Linked DNA regions of Lacibacter sp. H407. Each later gene encodes a partner of the first gene's protein in a complex. Links are inferred from orthologs where the notes say so. Each region holds a gene or a part of one and is shown on either strand. Other genes may lie near its edges. The genes, in order: WG989_RS01390 and lpdA.

Evidence for each region.
Region 2: the proteins of WG989_RS01390 (region 1) and lpdA are in contact, whole or in part, in a crystal structure (PDB 1EBD), measured with the Geobacillus stearothermophilus proteins. The link is inferred for Lacibacter sp. H407 from one-to-one orthologs. Residues at the interface, in WP_033016211.1 of Geobacillus stearothermophilus: Ile130, Ala131, Met132, Pro133, Arg136, Arg140, Glu141, Asn155, Arg157; in WP_049624544.1 of Geobacillus stearothermophilus: Pro340, Ser341, Asp344, Tyr345, Arg403, Asp406, Val408, Glu431, Ala432, Gly433, Asp438.

What each region holds. Positions count from the first base shown.
Region 1 is NZ_JBBKTU010000001.1:321,835-332,193, reverse strand. What follows is about bases 2,602-5,510. They hold WG989_RS01390 (dihydrolipoyl dehydrogenase family protein), read right to left. Parts: upstream 4,930-5,510; coding sequence 3,274-4,929; downstream 2,602-3,273. Other genes in these bases: WG989_RS01385 (META domain-containing protein), read left to right, coding at 5,117-5,510; map (type I methionyl aminopeptidase), read right to left, coding at 2,602-3,025. Also shown: WG989_RS01410 (methyltransferase domain-containing protein), read right to left, coding at 1-133; WG989_RS01405 (type III polyketide synthase), read right to left, coding at 126-1,214; WG989_RS01400 (UbiA family prenyltransferase), read right to left, coding at 1,207-2,070; more of map, read right to left, coding at 2,267-2,601; more of WG989_RS01385, read left to right, coding at 5,511-5,578; WG989_RS01380 (DNA polymerase III subunit gamma/tau), read right to left, coding at 5,583-7,367; WG989_RS01375 (hypothetical protein), read left to right, coding at 7,519-7,788; WG989_RS01370 (hypothetical protein), read right to left, coding at 7,793-8,947; WG989_RS01365 (DUF2157 domain-containing protein), read right to left, coding at 8,944-9,924; WG989_RS01360 (hypothetical protein), read right to left, coding at 9,946-10,359.
Region 2 is NZ_JBBKTU010000001.1:3,291,415-3,301,763, forward strand. What follows is about bases 3,427-6,325. They hold lpdA (dihydrolipoyl dehydrogenase), read right to left. Parts: upstream 5,630-6,325; coding sequence 4,223-5,629; downstream 3,427-4,222. Other genes in these bases: WG989_RS14385 (alpha/beta fold hydrolase), read right to left, coding at 3,427-3,863; WG989_RS14395 (MotA/TolQ/ExbB proton channel family protein), read left to right, coding at 5,951-6,325. In the rest of the region: WG989_RS14370 (M20/M25/M40 family metallo-hydrolase), read right to left, coding at 1-338; WG989_RS14375 (MFS transporter), read right to left, coding at 469-1,704; WG989_RS14380 (ion transporter), read right to left, coding at 1,835-2,659; more of WG989_RS14385, read right to left, coding at 2,835-3,426; more of WG989_RS14395, read left to right, coding at 6,326-6,649; WG989_RS14400 (ExbD/TolR family protein), read left to right, coding at 6,662-7,075; prmC (peptide chain release factor N(5)-glutamine methyltransferase), read right to left, coding at 7,231-8,127; bifunctional diaminohydroxyphosphoribosylaminopyrimidine deaminase/5-amino-6-(5-phosphoribosylamino)uracil reductase RibD, read left to right, coding at 8,177-9,253; WG989_RS14415 (hypothetical protein), read left to right, coding at 9,255-10,139; WG989_RS14420 (IMPACT family protein), read left to right, coding at 10,181-10,349. UniProt on the Escherichia coli protein: Lipoamide dehydrogenase is a component of the glycine cleavage system as well as of the alpha-ketoacid dehydrogenase complexes.

The DNA.
Region 1 (10,359 bases):
TCGAAATTTGATGCCCACCCAACCATGTATTGATCACATCAAGTTCCTGCATATTCTGTTTGATGTCTTCAAACGGAATATCATCACGGTCGAGTAGTTCTTTTTGGTATGATCGTTTGGAAAGATCAGGCATGTGTTGAAGCTACAAAAGTTTCCATTGTTAAACCGGGTCCAAAGGCGGCACCAAAAATGGATTCATCAGAACTGCTGCGTTGCATCAGTTCTTTTAACACAAATAAAATAGTAGGAGAGGACATGTTGCCATAATCACGCAACACATCATAACAAGCCTGCAGTTTACCTTCCGGTAATTGCAGCGATTTGTGAATGGTATCTACAATACGTTTGCCGCCTGGATGAATACACCAGTTGCTGATCTCTTGCTGCTGCAAACCTGCATGCTGCAATGCACGTTCAACCAGCGGCGCAAAATCTTCTTTGATCAGATCAGGAATATATCCACTCAGCGTCATTAAAAAACCTGTGGACGAAAGCTCCCATGCCATATCCCGTTTTCCTTTCGGAACAACTTCGCTGTAAAAACTTTTCAGGTGTAATCCTTTTGGAGTCGCATCATCATGCATTACCAATGCTGCTGCACTTCCATCGCCAAACAAAAGAGTAGAAGCAATACTGTCCGGACTCGCATCTTTTTGAAAATGTAATGTGCACAACTCAGTACAAACGATCATCACTTTGGCAGCACGATCAGTTTTGCAAATCATATCCGCCATTTTTAAACCGTGAATAGCTGCATAACAACCCATAAAGTTGATGGACGTACGAAAGATATTTTTTGGAAGATCCATTAACTCCATCACCATCAGGTCAAGACCCGGCGCACTCATGCCTGTGCAACTAACGGTGATGAGATGTGTGATCTGCTGACTGTTGATCTTTCCCGCAATACATTGCCTGATGGCGTCAACAGATAACGGTGCCGCATAACGGTTGTACCAACGCATGCGATGTTCAAGATCTGGAAAGGGTTCAAGATTTTCGCTGTGCGGATAAAATTTCCATTCAGGTAATTGATGACTGTAATCGGGAATGGCTGAATAGCGTGTATCAATGCCGCTTTGGCTATAGAGAAATCTCAACTTTCTGTTTTCAACTGTGTCCAGTGCATACACTTCCTGCATGAACTGCAGAATATCTTTCTGCGCATGTTTAAATGCCGGAACGGCTGTGCCAATGGAAATGAGTTTACTCAAATTGATTCATGATTAAAATCGTAATAAATGCTGCGTTGGTGCATAAACTTGCCAAAACGTTCATTTGCATCGTATGTTTAAAATCTGCAAAACTTTCTGACTTCCATACTTTCACTGCCCACCATAAGAAATAAACGAGTATTGGAAGAAAAAAGATGCTGAGGATAAAAAATTCTTTGATCATGAGTGATGAAAAGAAGGTGTATCCAACAAATAACATAGCAACGGAGTAAACGACAGCGCAGAATACAAATGTTTTGCGATAGCCCAGCAGGTAACTGATAGTTATAACCCCATCTTCTTTATCCTGTTTGTGCTGATAAATTTGTGTGAGCGGATAAAATCCACCGATCAATAAGCTTGCTGCAATCATACCTGCAATCGGCATGCCCGTTTTTAACAGTTCTGAACTTCCATGGTACACCATCCAGAAAACCAAGCCACCCTGCAACGTTATAACGGTGAGATAGCCGACGATTGGATATTGTTTAAGCCTTACGCCACGATAACTGTATAACCTTGAGCCAAGGATGTAAACAAGAATTCCCAATGCAAACCATAAACTGATGAATAAACTCAATGCAACAGCTGAAACATCCATTATTATGGACGTATAGTATAATTGCTTTGTTGGTTGCAACGGATTAGCCAAGCCTCCAATAGGAGAAGTATCTCTATCCATGTAACTGTTATAGCCATTGCTCGATGGATACACAAGCACATGAAGAATAAAAAACATCAGTGCTGCGTTTACCCAGTTGATGTTTACACGTTGTGTTAAAGCAAACCAGTATACCGGCATCAAAAAAAAGGAAAAATGAAAACGCAGGAGTTGTATTGTACTTTTCTTGATCATAGTTGACGCTGCTGATTGTAAATGTAAGCTATGTTTATTGGGCGAATTATCGCCTGGCTGTCATTTGCTGTTTGAAGTTAGTACAACAAACCCTTCAAGAAAATGTTTTAAATGAATGAAGGGGTATAAAACTAAAATACCAACCGCATAGTGCTGGTTGGTATGAAGAAGTATAATGCAAGAGTAATTATGTTCGCTAAATCTCATTAGCTGCTGTAAGAATAACCGGCTTGCCATCAGTGATCATGATGGTATGTTCGTGTTGCACTACATAACCACCTTTGTTGCCAACAAAAGTCCAGCCATCTTCCAGCTCCACTGCCTGTGTGGAATGTGTGGCAATGAATGTTTCAATGGCAACCACTGAATTTTTGCGAAAACGGTTTGTATTGAAGCGATCGAAGTAGTTGGGTATTTCAAGCGGATCTTCGTGCAAACTTTTACCAACACCATGACCGGTTAAATTCTGGATCACCTTGCAGTTTGCTTTCTTCGCTTGTGTTTCGATGAGCTTTCCGATCTCTGCTATACGTACGCCACCTTTGATCTGGTCAAGTGCATTGTATAAAATACGTTTCGACAAATCAACCAATGGTTGATGTTGATACAGATCTTCACCTACAACAAAAGAACCGCCATTATCCGACCAATAGCCATTCAACTCAGCAGATACATCAATGTTCACCAGGTCTCCTTCCTGTAAAACAATATCAGTTGATGGAATACCGTGGGCAAATGATTTGTTTACACTGATGCAGGTGAAACCGGGAAAGTTATAGGTAAGATAAGGTGCGGATTTAGCGCCCATGTCTGCTAAAAGCTTTCCGCCAAACTCATCCAGTTCTTTTGTGCTGATGCCGGGCTTTGCATAGTCACGCATGGCTTTCAATGTGGAGGCCACAGCAAAGCTGATCGCTTGCATACCTTCGAGTTCTGCATTGTTGGTGATGGACATTTACTTGCTGTTTAGGTGGTAAAGATAAATCAGTGTTGTGTTTATACTTACATAAAAAGTACAATAGAATTACCAGCCCCTGAAGTGTGCGACGCAAGGAACGATGCGACTGGTACATCAGCTAAGTACAAAAATATTTTTTCTGCATTTTTCAGCAGATTCCTCGTACCTCGGAATGACAGCTGGCATCAACAAAAAAAATCCCGCCATTAAAGCGGGATAAATTTTTCAATAAAAGAACTTGTTACTTATACCAACATGGTAACAGGATTCTCAATATACTTTTTGAGTGTTTGTAAGAAGCTTGCACCCACGGCACCATCCACACTGCGGTGATCGCAACTCAAGGTTACTTTCATCACATTGGTTGTACCGAAGCTGCCATCCGCTTTCTTAATAACGATCTCTTTAATTCGGCCAACAGCAAGAATACAACTGTCGGGAGGATTGATGATGGCAGTGAAATCTTCAATATCCATCATTCCTAAATTCGAGATCGTAAATGTGTTGCCTGTAAATTCCTGCGGTTGCAGTTTACCTGTTCTTGCTTTATCGTATAAGCCATTTGCTTCAGCAGCGATCTGGCTTAAACTTTTTTGATCTGCAAATTTGAATACAGGAACAATCAATCCCTGATCAACTGCAACAGCACTGCCAATATGAATATGATTGTAAGTGCGGATGAATTCGCCCATCCATGAAGAGTTCACTGCAGGATGTTTGCGAAGTGCCATTGCACATGCTTTGATCATCATATCCTGGAAGCTGATCTTCACCGGGCTGATGGCATTCATTTGTGCACGTGCTGCCATGGCGTTATCCATGTTCAACTCCATTTTCAAATAGAAGTGAGGAGCTGTGAACATGCTTTCGCCCAAGCGACGTGCAATGGTTTTACGCATGCTGCCATTTGGCGTATCAACAAATCCTTCGCCAGCACCCGGTGTAAAGGCAATAACAGGAGCAGAAGGAGTTGCTGCTTTGGCTGCGGGAGCACTTGCAATAGCGGCAGCCGGTTTATAATTATCAATATCTGCTTTAATGATACGGCCACCATCGCCACTGCCTTGTACAGCGTGGAGATCAATGCCTTTATCAGCAGCAATTTTCTTTGCTAATGGTGAAGCTTTTACACGACCATTTTCGCTTGAAGATGTAGCCGGAGCAATTGATGTAGCTGTTGCAGGAGCGGCAGCCGGAGCAGCAGTACCTGCAGCTTGAGGTTGAGCCGGCGCACCCGGATTCTTAAACGCATTTACCAAAGCGGCCACATCAGTACCTGCTTTTCCAATTACGGCAATCACTTCGTTTATTTTGGCAGCCGAACCTGCCTCAACGCCTGTGTATAAAACAGTGCCGTCAACATAAGGAACTACTTCCATGGTGGCTTTATCGGTTTCAACATCAGCAAGACTTTCATCTGCTTTTACCGTATCGCCAACCTTTTTATTCCAGGCAACAATTTTCCCTTCCGTCATGGTATCGCTGAGCAGTGGCATGCGGATAACCGTTACACCCAATTGTGAAGCAAGTGCATCAGCATCAACACCGGCAGCTGCAGGAGCAGATGGAGTAGTTGCGGGAGCGGGGGCTGTAGTTTCAGTTGCCGCAGCGGCAGGTGCCGGTGCAGCAGTTCCACCTGTTATCAGGCTTTTATAATCTTCGCCTTCCTTTCCTACAATTGCAATGATTTCATTGATTTGTGCAGCCTTTCCTTCAGGCACGCCAATATAGAGTAATGTACCGTCGGCATAGCCTACCACTTCCATGGTTGCTTTATCTGTTTCCACATCAGCAAGCACATCGTCGCTTTTAACTTTATCGCCCACCTGCTTGTTCCATTTCACTATTTTTCCCTCGGTCATGGTATCACTTAACAGGGGCATACGAATCACTTCAGCCATAAGATCAATTTTTAGTCGTAATGAGGGCGTGAAATTAAGGCAATTTGAGCAAATATCGACCTGTGGTTTCTGGTCAATAACTGTTAGTTTTTAGGAGGACATGAAACAACCCGAAATAGTATAAAAAAATAATTTTTAGAAAGGCAACGGGTTTGGTAGTTTTAATGTCAGGATTTAAAAAACAGGTATGCGTTATTTTTTACTATCAGCAATATTGGTCGTGTTTATTGTGTCGTGCAAAAGAGAATCAAGCGGAAACAATGGACAAAGAACAGACCTTACAGGTACCTGGATGTTAACGGAGGTAAAAGATAAAAGTACCGGATCAACTATCAGCTATCCGGCAGGAACACAGGAGCGCATTCAAATTACGTTACGGGAAGATGGGTCGTTCGGTGGCAAAACAAGAGTGAATTTATTTGAAGGTGGAACTTACACGGTGCCGGCTACCGGCCGCATACTTTTTGGTTCATTGGGGATGATGACAAAAGTGGCAGAAGATCAATTAGGTACAGCATTTTTTACTGTATTGGGAGCCTGTCATCTTCAATCAATTTCGCCGTGTGCTCCTTCTACGTACACAATCAACGGGAACATGATGGTCATTGTCAGCCCCCTCCGTTATGATATAACATTTGTGAAGTTGTGAGTAATCAATAATCCAGTTCCAACCCTAAGCGGTCTTTCAATTCCTTTACCAACGGATATTTCTCCGTCATTTTCATGAATTGTTCTTTGGTAGATAAAGGCCGTTCGACGGGATTTGTATCTTCCGGTGCTTCAATAAGATCAACATGCATATTGAGGCCGGGGTTATGGAAAAAATGCTGGATATGCTCGAGCAAAGCGGTTTTTTCCTGTTTCAGAAAACCGAGCTGAATATTCCCGTTGCAAACAATTTCAAAATCAAGGGGCGATCTTAAGCGACATTCCATCATTTCGAAATTGGAAACCACTGAATGTTTGCTGGCCGTGCGAAGTTTGAGAATGTATTCCTGCCAGGCAATTTTGAGTTGCTCCGCATCCATTTCTTTTTGCTGGTCGGCTGTCTTGCTGCTCTCGGCTGCAATTTTTTCCCTGAGTTTGGACAATCCGCCTTTTACACCTGTAGTGGACGTTTGTTTAGGAACAGCTGTTGCTGTAGTTGGTTGTTGTGTATAGGTTGCCGGCTGTTCAACCCTGTAGCTCGGTTTGGGTTCTTCGATGATCAACTTCGCTGTACCTGATTCTTGAACTTTGTTCCCTGTACTTACAGCCTGCTCCTTCACTTCCATTGGCTTGAGTGCACGGAACTGAACAGCCTTTGCTTTATCAACTACTTTTTTTTTATCAGTGAGATCGAGTGCCTGTTGCAGGTAGGTGAGTTTGATCAATGCCAACTCAACATGCAGGCGCTTGTTACGGGCCTGTTTGTAATTGATCTCTGCTTCGTTCAATACATTCAATGCACTGATGATATAAGAAGCAGACGTTTTTTTAGAAGCAGAAGTGTATTTGTCTTTAAAGCTTTCCACCACTTCCAGCAAGTTGGCTACCTTTTCATCTTTACACACCAATAAGTTGCGGAAGAATTCAGCCATGGCATTTAACACCATATCACCTTCAAAACCTTTGCGGTTAATATCATCAAACAACAACATCGCATCCGCTAATTGCTGTTGCTGCATAGCTTCCAACAACTTGAAAAAATAATCTGCATCCAAAATATTCAGATGCTCCAATGTATTCTGATACGTTAATTCGCCATTGGTAAAACTTACGATCTTATCCATGATGCTGAGTGCATCACGCATACAACCTTCACTTTTTTGAGCAATTACCTGCAGGGCCGGTTTCTCAGCTTTGATCTCTTCTTTGTCAACGATCTCCTGCAAATGATCAACGGTATCGTTGGTGGTGATGCGTTTGAAATCGAAGATCTGGCAACGGCTTAAAATGGTGGGCAGAATTTTATGTTTCTCCGTAGTTGCTAAAATAAAAATGGCATAGGAGGGCGGCTCTTCCAATGTTTTCAAAAATGCATTGAAGGCACTGGAACTAAGCATGTGTACCTCATCGATGATGTACACTTTGTATTTTCCCATCTGCGGTGCAAAACGAACCTGCTCAATCAATGAACGGATATCATCCACCGAGTTGTTACTGGCAGCATCGAGTTCATGAATGTTGAGCGATGTGCCTTCGTTGAACGTGCGGCAACTCACACATGTATCACATGCTTCACCGTTGGGTTGAATGCTTTCGCAGTTGATGGTCTTTGCCAGAATACGGGCACAGGTGGTTTTGCCCACACCTCTCGGACCGCAAAACAAAAAGGCATGTGCCAACTGGTTGTGGCTGATGGCGTTTTTGAGTGTGGTGGTGATATGCGTTTGCCCCACAACTGTATTAAAGGTTTGGGGTCTGTATTTCCGTGCTGAAACAATGAATTTATCCATAACTGCGGGTGCAATTTAGGGAAAAAGCAGAGGATACATTTTTGTTCCCTGTCCATTTCCCTGGATTGTAAAGAACTTGCATTTACAGGCATCATTAACTAACTTTAATAGAGCCATTTTGATCCCGCCATATGGATTAAAAATTTCTTATATGAAAAGGGCTTTATTATTAATCGGACTTTCATTTTTTTTTGCTACTTGTGTAAAAGTAAATACTCCAAAATGTGAGGTATGGGAAGTGACTGATGAAAAAAACTATTTGGGAAGCGGTATTGATTGGAGTTGTGCGGGCAAGAGAACTTATCAACTTGTTTTTTGTGGCGATGCCTTAAAAGATGCCAGACCCGGCAATACAAAAGTGATCGGTGGTGGAGATTGCCAGACAACCAGGACTTTTGTTCGTTTTATAAGAAATTTTTAGAAATTCAAAACTCTCCCCCAGCTCCTCCGCCGCCAAAACTCCCGCCGCCAAATTTGGTCGTATCTGCCGGCTTTGCCTGTTGCCCCAATGTTTCAACAACTACCAGTGATTCGATCAGCGATTTTTCATCTTTGTGTTTGCTCTTCAACTCAGCATAAGTAAAACCAAACTTTGGTTGCTTTAAATAATTGATCAATGCATAGGAAAGAATAAGCAGAACTGCTCCTGCGATTGTCATTGCTACTTCTAATGGAACAACAGAATGATAATAACGGATCGTAAAGATCATGGCGGCAATCAACAGAATTCCTATTCGTAAAAAAATAACATCTTTCTTTTGGATGCCGATGACAATATAAACGAGCGGGATGAGAACCGTCAATATCCAGAACAACCATCCGAAAGGCAACGAACCATCACTGGTTAAATGAAACATGGCATTGTTCACTTCTCTCACCACATAATAATTTCCGGCTGCATAAAAGCTTAGCAAACTACAAATGATGATGACGGTAAAGCAATGCTCATAGTTTTTCAGGGTTTCTTTTTTTTCTAGTCGGTTCATTAAAAAATAAACGGTTGCGGAAGCAGCCATGAGCACAAATGGGATGACGGCTTTTGAAATTCCGAGATGATCTGTAAAGAGAAAAAAGAGCATGGCCAGAAAGCTGAGATACGCAACTGCACTCATGATCCTGTCTGCAAACCGGACCGAACAATAAAACGAAATGAAGAACGTAAGAATACAATTCGTCAATGCACCCGAATCAATGATGAGGATAAGGCTGCCCAACAGCATACCTGCAGAATTCCACATCAATGCATCATCTACTCCGGATTTATAATGATTGTTTTTATCAATCATGAATTCCAATGCTGCATAGGTAAGTAGTGAAAAGAACAACAACAACCCTTTCCATACATTTTCACCCGAACTCATGAAGACTAACGAAAAAAGACTGAAGGAAAACGAAACAATGATGCCGGTTAAGATGAACAGCCCGATGCGGATAAAAAAGTTCGGTGTATAAAATTGTACCGGGTATTTTTCTTTGATCTGCTGCAATTCCTCAGCGCTGAGCAGATTGTTTTCGAAGGCAGCCGTTGCTTGCTTGCGCACATCGTTATTGTGCAGCGATGTTTTGTTATAAGCGATCATGCTGCTTTTATTTTACGGTTCGATCGGATCAGGAATAAAACAAGACCAATTCCTGACGAAATAAAATAAAGTAATCCAATATAGATGGAGCTCAGTCCAAATCTCCCAACCGAATCGATCAGTTGAATAACTACGTAGCCCATACCAATATAAGTATATAAGGTAGTAGCTACTAAAAAATAGAATGATTTGTTTTGTATTGATCTTGTATAGAAAAAGAAAGCCAATGCGATCAGTAGCAGAAACCAGAGCAGGTACACATTATCGAAACGGAACATTGCTGCAAGGCAGGAAATAAAAAGAAGGTGGGTGCCAAAGTTGGCATAGATAAATTCAAAATGCGGTTTAAATGCTTTCATTTTTGAAATAAAAGCTAACGCAACAAGAAAAGCTCCAAGAAACAAACTTGTGTAAATAATGGTGCTGCTGTTAAAATCATTTGTCTTTAGTAATTGTGACGGTGTAACGGTTATTCCGATCCATGCGGCTAAGTTGGTAATAGCCAAACTGAGTATACCAAGGTGATCAAAAAAATAGGCAGAGAAGAATAAGACGAGCATTGGTAAAAAAGTAGCCAGTCCATATTTTGTTCCAAAAACATTGTATTGAAATTGCAGGTAAGCAATAAAACTCAAAAAGGTTAAACAGGCAAGGAGCAAAACATAATCAAAATAAACATTGGGCGATTCTACTTTAGATAACGCAAAAGGGAGTTTTGTTTTAAAACAATAAAAAAAGGCAGATGCACAGATTAATGCAATGAAAACTAAAATGGCTTGATGACCAATGGTATCAATATTTTTATAAATGAGGATACCAAGTCCGCCACTTAAAAGCAATACACCCAAGTATAGAAGCGTGCGGATATCCCAATGCAGGGAAATCGTTTTATTGTTTGAAGCGTTCTTTATTTGTTCAAACGAGCTGTCAGAAAGAAGACCTTCCGTGTGGATTTGTTCGAATAGCCGGGTATTCATGACAGTAATGATAAGAATTTTTTACAACACCGGATGCCGTTTAAATTCTTTCTTCCTGTCAAACAAAAAGCGATAGGTAATTAACCGACGGCTGATATGTGTGCCCAGGCTGGCAGCCACATTCATCATACGTGGATTAAAATCGCCGATCCATTGCATTTCATAATCATCATATAACATGGGGGCTTGTATCACTTTCGCCGCTTCAATGATCATGAACGCATCCACACCTTTGTGCTGATGCTCGGGCACAATACCGAAGATGATGCCCGTGAATTTTTTATTCCGCTTGGTTGCTTTTACCCAAAGAAATTTGAGTTTACTCCAAAGATCGAAACGCCCGTTTAATTCCATGAACCATTGATTGAGGTCGGGTAAGTTCAACCACACAGCAACCGGTTCATTGTTATAATAGGTAAACCAGCAAATGCGTTC
Region 2 (10,349 bases), 3.0 Mb from region 1 along the record:
GCGATCATGGGTTTGTAATACGGAGCTGTCATAGCTACATAACTTTTTTTCAATTCCCAACCTTTGCCGAAATCGCCCCAGGCTTCCAGTCCTGCTTTATCGGCGCCCCATTTTTTTAATTGACTCACGGCGTAATCCGCAGCACGGTAATAGCCGGGTGAATTGGTTAAACGTGGTCCGCTTACATCCGTTAAATGGAACGCAATGTTCATGATCTGCGAATTAACCGTGCCTTCCTGAATGATCTTGTTGATGATAGTAAGATCTGTTTTTTCTTCCTGGGCAACTACAGAAATTGTGCTGAAGAGCAACCCTGTAAAAAGCAAGAATTTTCTCATGTTATTTGGTTTGTTGTTGAGGGATTGGCCGCCGTAGCGGAATAAGATTGAAAATACAGATAGGTTTTGAAATAACAGACAGAATCTTAACAGCGGCTGAATAGGGTGTTGTATGGTGCTGTAGAAGATGCTACAATTCTACATAATCCAGATCTTTTGCAAAGGTTTCTTTCGTTTTTATAACCGAGTAAATACCAATGGCAAGGATGATGATACCTGTAACCCATGCACCCGTAATGTAATCATTGAATACAATATTGCTTCGCAGAAACTGGAATAATAATAACATCAAAGGCAGAAAACCACGTACAAGATTGGGAACCGATACGGTTACTGTTGACCGCAAGTTGGTGCCGAACTGTTCTGCACTCATGGTGATGTATAACACCGAAATACCTGAACCAAAACCAAGCCCCATGCAGATGAGGTACATGTTAAATGCACTTCCTCCTCCTCTGAACACAAAGAACAACAGGATGAAGAAAGCTGTAATGCCATAGAAGATGTACAATGTTTTCTTCCGGCTTTTTAAATAGTTACTTAAAAGTCCGGCACCCATATCGCCAAACACCAACGCAACATATTGTAACATCAATGCTTTTGGTTGATCGAAACCTGCAATACCGAATTGCTTTGCAAACTCATCAGAAAAACTGATGATTATACCAATGATATACCATACCGGTAAACCAATGGTAATGGCACGCAGGTAACGCAGAAAACGTTCTTTGTTATTCAGAAGCATGAAATAATTACCACGAGGTGTGTTATCTTTTTTTACAGATGTAAACATGCTGCTCTCAAGAAATCCTGCACGCAGAAACAAAAGCGCAAGCCCCATGCCGCCTCCAATAAAATAACAAAGCCGCCAGTTTTCATCACTCAAATAATGAATGAAATAAGCAGTGATGGTACCAAATACACCACTGGTTGCAATAATAGTTGCCCCAAGCCCTCTTTTTTCTTTTGGTAGCAGTTCACTTGTTAAGGTGATGCTGGCACCTAATTCGCCGGCCAATCCTAATGCAGCAATGAAGCGTACCAACCTGTATTGTTCAACATCTGTTACAAAGCCATTCGCAACTGTTGCAAGTGAATAGAGTAAGATGGAACTGAAGAGTACACTTTTCCGTCCTTTCTTATCGCCCAATATACCCCAAAGAATTCCACCGATCGTTAAGCCAAGCATTTGCCAGCTCAATAAATTTTCACCAATATTTTTTAATTCGTTTTCGGGAACACCTAAGTCAGTAAGACTGGAACGCCGGGTGATATTGAACAGCAGCAGATCATAAATATCAACAAAGAATCCTAAAGCTCCTACGATAACAGGAAGGGAGAAAATGCCGTATTGTTTTGGTTGCATGAAAGCTGATTAGAAACGGAAGATAAAAATAATTTGGATGTTGCCCACGTCTCGGTTCGTGTCTCACAAACCTGAAGAAATTAAAATAGGATCGTGGGACACGAACCAAGGCGTTCGATGTAGTAAATCGTTATTGATGAGTCAAACTGTTGCCACAGTGTTTGCAATAGCTGGCATCAACATCGTGTCCTTCCCGTCCGCATGCGGGACAGGATTCATGTTGCTCCCGTTTGTGACGCATGGCTGCCGTCATCTCAGATGTTACTATGCCGGTTGGTACTGCAATAATAGCGTAGCCAATAAACATAATAACACTGGCGAATAATTTACCCAGCGTTGTTACAGGTGAAATATCGCCATAACCAACAGTAGTGATGGTTACAATTGCCCAGTAAATACTTTCGGGTATACTGCTGAATCCATTTTGTCCATGTTCCAGCAAATACATCACCGAACCAAGGATGATCACAATGGTAAATACAACGAGCATGAAGATGGTGATCTTGTTCAAACTGGCCCGAATAGCATGTCGCAGGAAACGTATCTCACCCAAAAAATGCGTGAGTTTAAAAATGCGGAAAATCCGAAGCAATCGAAGTGACCGCAACACCATCAATGATTGTGTGCCTGCAATAAACAGACTGAGGAAAGAGGGGAGGATGGCAAGGATATCGATCAACCCAATAAAACTTAACGCATATTTCAATGGTTTTTCCAGTGTTAATAATCGCAGGATATATTCGAGTGTAAACAGAACGGTAAGTATCCATTCCAGTGTTAAAAACAATCGCCCGTATTGTTGATGCAATGTTGCAATGCTGTCGAGCATTACAATGAAGATGCTGGTTACAATTGTTATCAGTAATCCAATATCAAAAGCTTTACCGGCTTTGGTATTACTTTCAAAAATAATGGCGTGGAGTTTCTCCCGGCTGCTATTGGAAAGTAAAGGCATGCTGCAATTTATTACTTTCTGTGGTTAAGCTGTGGGTAATTCGATATTGAAGGAAGTTGGCGGTCTATTTCAAAAGTTGATAGATCTACGCCCTGGTTCGTGTCTCACGAACCGGAAGAATATTAAATTGGTTCATGGGACATGAAACAACGCATCAGGTTTTACAACTGTAATTTTAATGAGCCAGAAATTCACGGATTGTTTTCAAATACAGCTCTGGCTGTTCAATAGATAGAGCATGTCCTGCATTGGGAATTACTGCCAGCCTATGATTTGGAAAAAGTTCCATGTATTCGTCAGTAAATCCCCAGTGCTGATTATCGTACTGTGCTTTCATTACTAAAACAGGAATAGTAGAATGCAGCAACTGAGGTCTTGGATCCTTCACAGTGAGTAGATTTTTAAATGTCATGATGGCTGCATAAAAACCGCCGCCAGGCTCGGGCGGAGCAATTTTGGACGTATCACGTACTGTTGATTTGTTTACTTCATATTCAAGGTATGTTTCAAATTCATCTGCTTCTTTATCGCCAGCTATCTTCCATCCGAAACGTGTTGCAAAAAAAGCCATTGCTTTTGTACGGATGTTATTCGCTTTCTTATTTCCCTGCGCATTACTGAAAACCGGTGCTTGTAAATGCAGGCTGTCGGGAGCTTTTACTGAAAGTAATTCTTTTCGAAACGGATAGATAGGGCCGGGGCAGGTAAAAATTATTTTGTCAATTTTTGTTTGATTTTCTGCTGCAAACAACACCGCTAAAATAGCACCCCATGAATGCCCGATTAAAATCACTTTCTCTGCGCCAATTTCTTTAATGATCTCTTCCAAGTCTTTTCGATGCCTTTCAGGAGTGTAGCCGGAAATATTTTTCAGTCTTGCCGATTGACCGCTTCCTATCTGGTCGTACAGATACACATCATAACCATCATCAGAAAAGTTTGAACGTAATTGAATTGCTTCATCTGTAAGAGCACCACCCGGGCCTCCGTTTAAAAAAATAAGTGGAAAAGATTTTTTAGTTCCTTTTCCTTTGAAGTACGTATAACCAATTTCTGATCCGGTTGATAAATGCCAGAACTGTGTATCTGCCCTCGGCTGCAATTTGGGTACATCATATTGTCTGGGAAAAAATACATGTACCAGGAAGATCACTGATGTAATAAGTACTAAGTATGCCGATGCTTTGAGCAATGTTCTTTTCATTTGCTTTAGAACGGTTATAAGATTGCGATAGTATGTTGCAATGCAGTAGTCTTACGCCTTGATTTGTTCGCAGCAAGGTCTCCCAATAGTTAAAGATGATTGACAGCAGCAAGCTTGGTTGCGACGCAGCGTGCTCGAATAAAAGCTGTTAAACTGAAACACGCAATGTCCCCGTCAGCTTAGTTCCACACCTTAGTTTGTGTCTCACGAACCAAAGGATTAGATGTAAGCTGATGCAAATTATTTGTACTGCGGTTGACAGCAAATAAAAAAGGACCATCGTTTCCGATGATCCTTATACATTGATGGTAATTAGGACGTTTTTGCTTCCTTCCTTTTGGGGAGGTTAGGAGGGGGCTTTAAATATCGATCGCTTCACCATAAGCAGCAGCCGTTGCCTCTTTCAACGCTTCGCTCATAGTTGGGTGAGGATGTACACCATTCAGAATTTCATGATAAGTTGTTTCCAGTTTACGTGCAACAACAACTTCAGCAATCAATTCAGTTACACCTGCACCGATCATGTGTGCACCAAGGAATTCTCCATACTTCGCATCGAAGATCACTTTCACAAAACCATCGGTGTTACCTGCAGCACTTGCTTTACCACTTGCCATAAAGGGGAACTTACCAACTTTTACTTCGTAACCCGCTTCCTTCGCTGCTTTTTCTGTATAACCTACACTTGCAATCTCAGGCGTGCAATACGTACAACCGGGGATGTTGTTATAATCCATTGCTTCAGGAGCGTGGTTGTATTTCTTTTCCATGTAAGCAATATGCTCAGCAGCATTGATGCCTTCTTTACTTGCAACGTGTGCAAGCGCCTGGCCCGGAGCTACGTCACCGATCGCATAAATACCAGCTACCGATGTTGCACCATATTTATCAACAACAATTCTTCCTTTTTCAGTTTTAATACCGTTTTCTTCCAATCCAATATTTTCAATGTTGGCAACAACACCTGCAGCGCTTAACAAAATATCAGCTTCAAGAACCTGTTCACCAGCAGCAGTTTTCACGGTTGCTTTTACACCTGCACCTGACGTATCAACTTTCGTTACTTCAGCACTGGTCATAATAGCAATGCCTTTTTTCTTGAACTGCTTTTCCAGTTCTTTCGAAATGTCTTCATCTTCAACAGGTACAACACGTGGCATAAATTCAACAATGGTAATTTTTGTACCCATGCTGTTATAGAAATCAGCAAACTCAACACCAATTGCACCACTACCCACCACGATCATTGATTTAGGTTGAGTTGGCAACACCATTGCTTCACGATAGCCAATGATCTTTTTACCATCCTGCGGCATTGAAGGCAACACACGGCTACGGCCACCTGTTGCAATAATGATATATTTTGCTTCAACTGTTTGTTTGCTTCCGTCGGCAGCAGTTACTTCCATTTTGCCTTTGCCGGCAACTTTTCCGTAACCCATGATCACATCGATCTTGTTCTTCTTCATTAAAAAGGTAACACCCTTGCTCATTTTGTCGGCCACACCACGGCTACGTTTTACGACACCGCCAAAATCGTGTTGCACATTGCTGGCAGAAATACCATAATCGGCACTATGTTTCATGTATTCATACACCTGGGCACTTTTCAACAAGGCTTTGGTTGGAATACAACCCCAGTTCAAACAAACACCACCAAGGCTTTCTTTTTCAACAATTGCAACTTTAAAACCAAGCTGTGAAGCACGGATAGCAGCCGGATAGCCACCGGGACCACTACCAAGAACAATTACATCGTATGCCATATTTCTTAATTAATAATGAGTAAATGGATAATTGGAAATTATCGGCTGCGAAGGTAGTTGAAGTGAGGGAAATAGCAAAAGGGAAGAAGCTACCAGCCGATAGCAGATAGTAAAGTCTGAGACTAGCTTTGCCACTTGCTACTATCCACTAACCACTATCGGCTGTCTTTTAGCTTTCCTCTAACACAAATCGTTAAAACATGGACGCATATTTGACTGTGGAAAATAAACAGTGAAAGGTCACGTTTAGATGCTTTGCAAGATTTACATTTGTTTGCATTCGGTAAAAGCTGAATGTGATTACTAAAACCATTGAACAGTATGAATTTCTTTCTTCTTCAGGTGCAGAATGCCATTGACACACTAACAAATGCAGCTGCAACACAGGCCGTTCCTAAAAAAGAGATACACTTGATCGATCTGCTGATGCAGGCAGGCTGGATCATGATCCCCTTACTTTTATTAAGTATTGCAACAGTGTATGTGTTTGTTGAACGCTGGATGGCGATCAAAAAAGCTACGGAAGTGGATACAAATTTCATGAATATTATACGTGATAATATTTTAAGTGGAAACGTTACGGCGGCCCGCAATTTTGCACGCAACACTGCTAATCCGGTTGGACGTATCATTGATAAAGGGTTACAGCGTATCGGCAAACCGATTGATTCCATTGAAAACAGTATGGAGAACGTGGCACAACTCGAAATGTATAAGCTGGAACGAAATGTAAATATTCTTTCAGTGATCTCGAAGATCGCTCCCATTTTTGGTTTTATCGGAACATTGGTGGGATTGATGCAACTGTTTTTTAATATCAACGCAACCGGTGAGTACGAATTGAGCACCATTGCCGGGGGTATCTATACAAAATTGATCACATCAATTACAGGATTGGTGATTGGTTTGGTGGCGTATATGCTCCACAATATTTTGCACACACAGGTGGAAAAAGCATTGAATAAAATGGAAGCATCTGCTGCCGATTTTCTTGATGTATTGCAGGAACCAACACGTTAAACCAACTCACGCATGAATCTAAGAAAGAAAAGAGCAGAATCATCGGAGGTGTTTACAGATGCGTTGAACGATATCCTGTTCATCCTGTTGATGTTTTTCTTAATTGTATCTACACTGGCCAATCCCAATGTGCGTAAAGCATCATTGCCAAAAGCCAAAAGCAATACCCGCAGTAAGCAAACGGTGGTGGTAACCATTGATGCTACCAATCATTTTTATGTAGGCTCCAAACCTGTCGATCCGTTGCTGATGGACACAACACTTTCGCAAATGATCAGTGCTAAACGTAACAGTGGCGAAGAGGTGAGTATTGTCATCAATGCAGATCGTAACGCCACCATTGAAAGTTTTGCTGCGGTGCTTCGTGCTGCTGATCGTTTGGGTGTAAAGGCGGTGATGAGTGTTGATAAAAAAGGTGTCGAGTAAAGTACAAAATGGGAAGTTGGAAGTAGAAGGCAAGCCACGGCTGAGATGTAAATAATTTTGAAACGGGCTTTTCAACATTGAGCAACTGCATTGGCGTCGCACTCTTGTACAACAGATCATTATTCAACTGAAGCCGGCAAAATACAAATCATCAACTACAAACTTGCCTTCAACATCCTGTCATTTCCACTCATATCTTTCCGTAATTCAACAGTAAATCCTTTTTGCTGAAATAATTCAACGGTTTCATTTCCTAATTGTTGGTTTATCTCAACATAAACAGCACCGTTCGGTTGGAGATGCTGTAATGCAAAATCAGCGATCTTTCGATAGAACAGCAATGCATCTTCATCAGGAACAAACAATGCTTTGTGCGGTTCAAATTCCAGCACATGTTTACTCATAGTGTTTGCTTCTGTTGTTTTGATGTAAGGCGGATTACTGACGATGATATCATACTTGCTTAATTCATTCCATTTGCTTTCATCTAAAAAATCAAGCAATTGAAAGTTGACTTCAGTTTCATTGTTTAAAGCATTTGTTGTAGCCGTATGCAAGGCTTCACTGCAAACATCAATGGCTGATACTTCGGTTTCCGGAAGATTTTTTTTGAGAGCGATGGGGATGCAGCCGCTGCCGGTGCCGATGTCGAGGATGGTTAGTGGTGAGTTGTGAGTGGTGAGTAGTGAAGCCGTACTTCCAACTTCGTACTTCGTACTTTTCTTCCCACTTTCCACTTCCTTCACGATCCAATCGACTAGCTCTTCCGTTTCCGGTCTTGGAATTAACACACTTTCATTTACTTCAAATTTCAATCCGTAGAACCATGCTTCATTCAGCACATACTGTAACGGACGATGGGTGAGGAGTTGCTGCAGAATACGATCGATCTGTTGGGTTTCTTCAACTGAGATGTTCTCTTGTTTGATGTGATGCAACTTCTTTTTAGCTACATGTTCAACAACCAATGCAGCCATAGCTTCTGCTTCAGATGGTTCATGTGCAGCAGTTAATGCTTGCCGTAAGTGTTGATATTGTTCCTGCCAGATCATACGCAAATCTACCTGCTTCTTCCGAAACCGCTATTTTTGCAGCCTTACAATGACCACCGACGAACAATATATGCAGCGCTGCATCGAACTTGCCCGTAAAGGCGCAGGTTCGGTTGCACCCAATCCCATGGTGGGGGCGGTATTGGTATGCAACGATGAGATCATCGGAGAAGGATGGCATCAACAGTACGGCCAGGCACATGCTGAGGTGAATTGCGTTGCTGCTGTCATCCCGACGAAGGAGGGATCTGCTGATCAAAGAATTCAACACTCCACTTTATATGTTTCCCTTGAACCCTGTGCCCATTTTGGCAAAACACCGCCTTGCAGCGATCTCATCATCAAACACAAGATCCCGAAAGTGGTGATCGGTTGTCGTGATCCTTTTAAAGAAGTAGATGGCAAGGGTATTGAAAAACTGAAAGCAGCAGGAGTGGAAGTGATCGTTGACGTTTTGAAAGATGAATGTATTGATCTCAACAAACGTTTCTTTACGTTTCACCAGCAGCAACGTCCTTATATCATTCTCAAGTGGGCGCAAACAAAGAATGGAATCATGGCTTCCAAATCATCAGAACGGTTATTGATCAGTAATGAAATGACCAACCGTTTAGTACATCAATGGCGCAGTGAAGAAGCTTCTATTCTGGTTGGAACGAATACCGCCTTGCTTGATGATCCGCAACTCACAAGCCGTTACTGGCCCGGTAAACAACCTGTTCGCTTGGTTTTGGATAAACATTTGCGTTTGCCCAACACGTTAAAGCTTTTTAATGATGAGGCAAGAACTATCATTTTTAATTCGATAAAAGATGGTGAAGAAGGCAATGTTCGGTACTATCAATTGCCGACGGATGCTGAAACTGTTCCTGCCTTATTAAATGCATTGTATCAACTCAACATTAATAGTGTACTTGTGGAAGGTGGTGCACAACTGCTAAAAAGTTTTATTGCAGCCGGTTTGTGGGATGAAGCAAGAATCATTACCAACGAACAACTAACTGTTGTTGATGGATTAGCTGCACCACAATTGACCAACGCTGTACAAACCGGTGAACAACTCATCGGAATAGATCGAATTGTGTACTCCAGAAACTCATCATTCATTACTCATCACTCATTGTAATATGCTTTTATTGTTGCTTGGAAGTATTGTATTCAGCTCATGGTTAACGTTATCGTTTAAACTACTTGAAAAGCTTGGCATTAATACCTTCCAGGCAATAGTTTTCAATTATATCACTTGTGTTATTACAGGCTCATTTGTAAACGGCGCATTCCCCATCAACAAAGAAGTAATTGGGGAAGAGTGGTTTCCATGGGCAATGGTCATGGGAACCATCTTTATTTCGTTGTTCAACGTCATTGCAAAAACAGCACAAACAATGGGTGTGGCTGTTGCATCAGTCGGGAATAAATTATCGTTGGTAATACCTTTTCTCTTTTCCATTTACCTGTATAACGAAGATGCCACAATTTTTAAAATAGTTGGGGTAATTGCAGCACTGATTGCAGTTGTGCTTACCTGCTGGCCCGGACCCGGACATGTTGAACCTTCGGGTAAAGTAGTAAAGACAGCTTATTTTCTGTTACCTGTTGTTTTGTTTGTCGCCAGTGGTTTGCTTGATACCATGATCAAGTATGTTGAAACAACTTATATCAACGACACAAATCAAAATGCTTATCTCATCAGTGCATTTGCCGCTGCTGCATCTATTGGTATCATCAGTTTGGTATTCCTGTTTGCAACCGGACGATTAAAGTTTGAACCAAAAGCTGTTGTTGCAGGTATCGTAATTGGTGTGCCGAATTACTTTTCCATCTGGTGTCTTATGGGTGTGCTGAAAGCCTATGCGGGCAATAGCTCAGCCATCATCCCGATCAATAATATGGGAATCGTTTTATTCAGCACAGTGGCAGCATTCCTGATGTTCAGAGAAAAATTGACAAAGCTTAACTGGATCGGAATAATCATATCAATCGCTGCCATTGCACTGATCGCTTACGGTTAGTTTTTTACTCACTATTCACCATTGACCATTCACAACATTAAATGAACGAAGAATTTTATTATACCATTGCCCAACCTGTTGTAGCTGAGTTTAAAGACCGGGGTAGTCGTTTTCTGGCCTATGCTTACCCGTTAATTTCTGTTGATGATTTTAAAACAAAGATGAAATTATTGAAAGAAGAACATCCAAAAGCAGTGCATCATTGTTTTG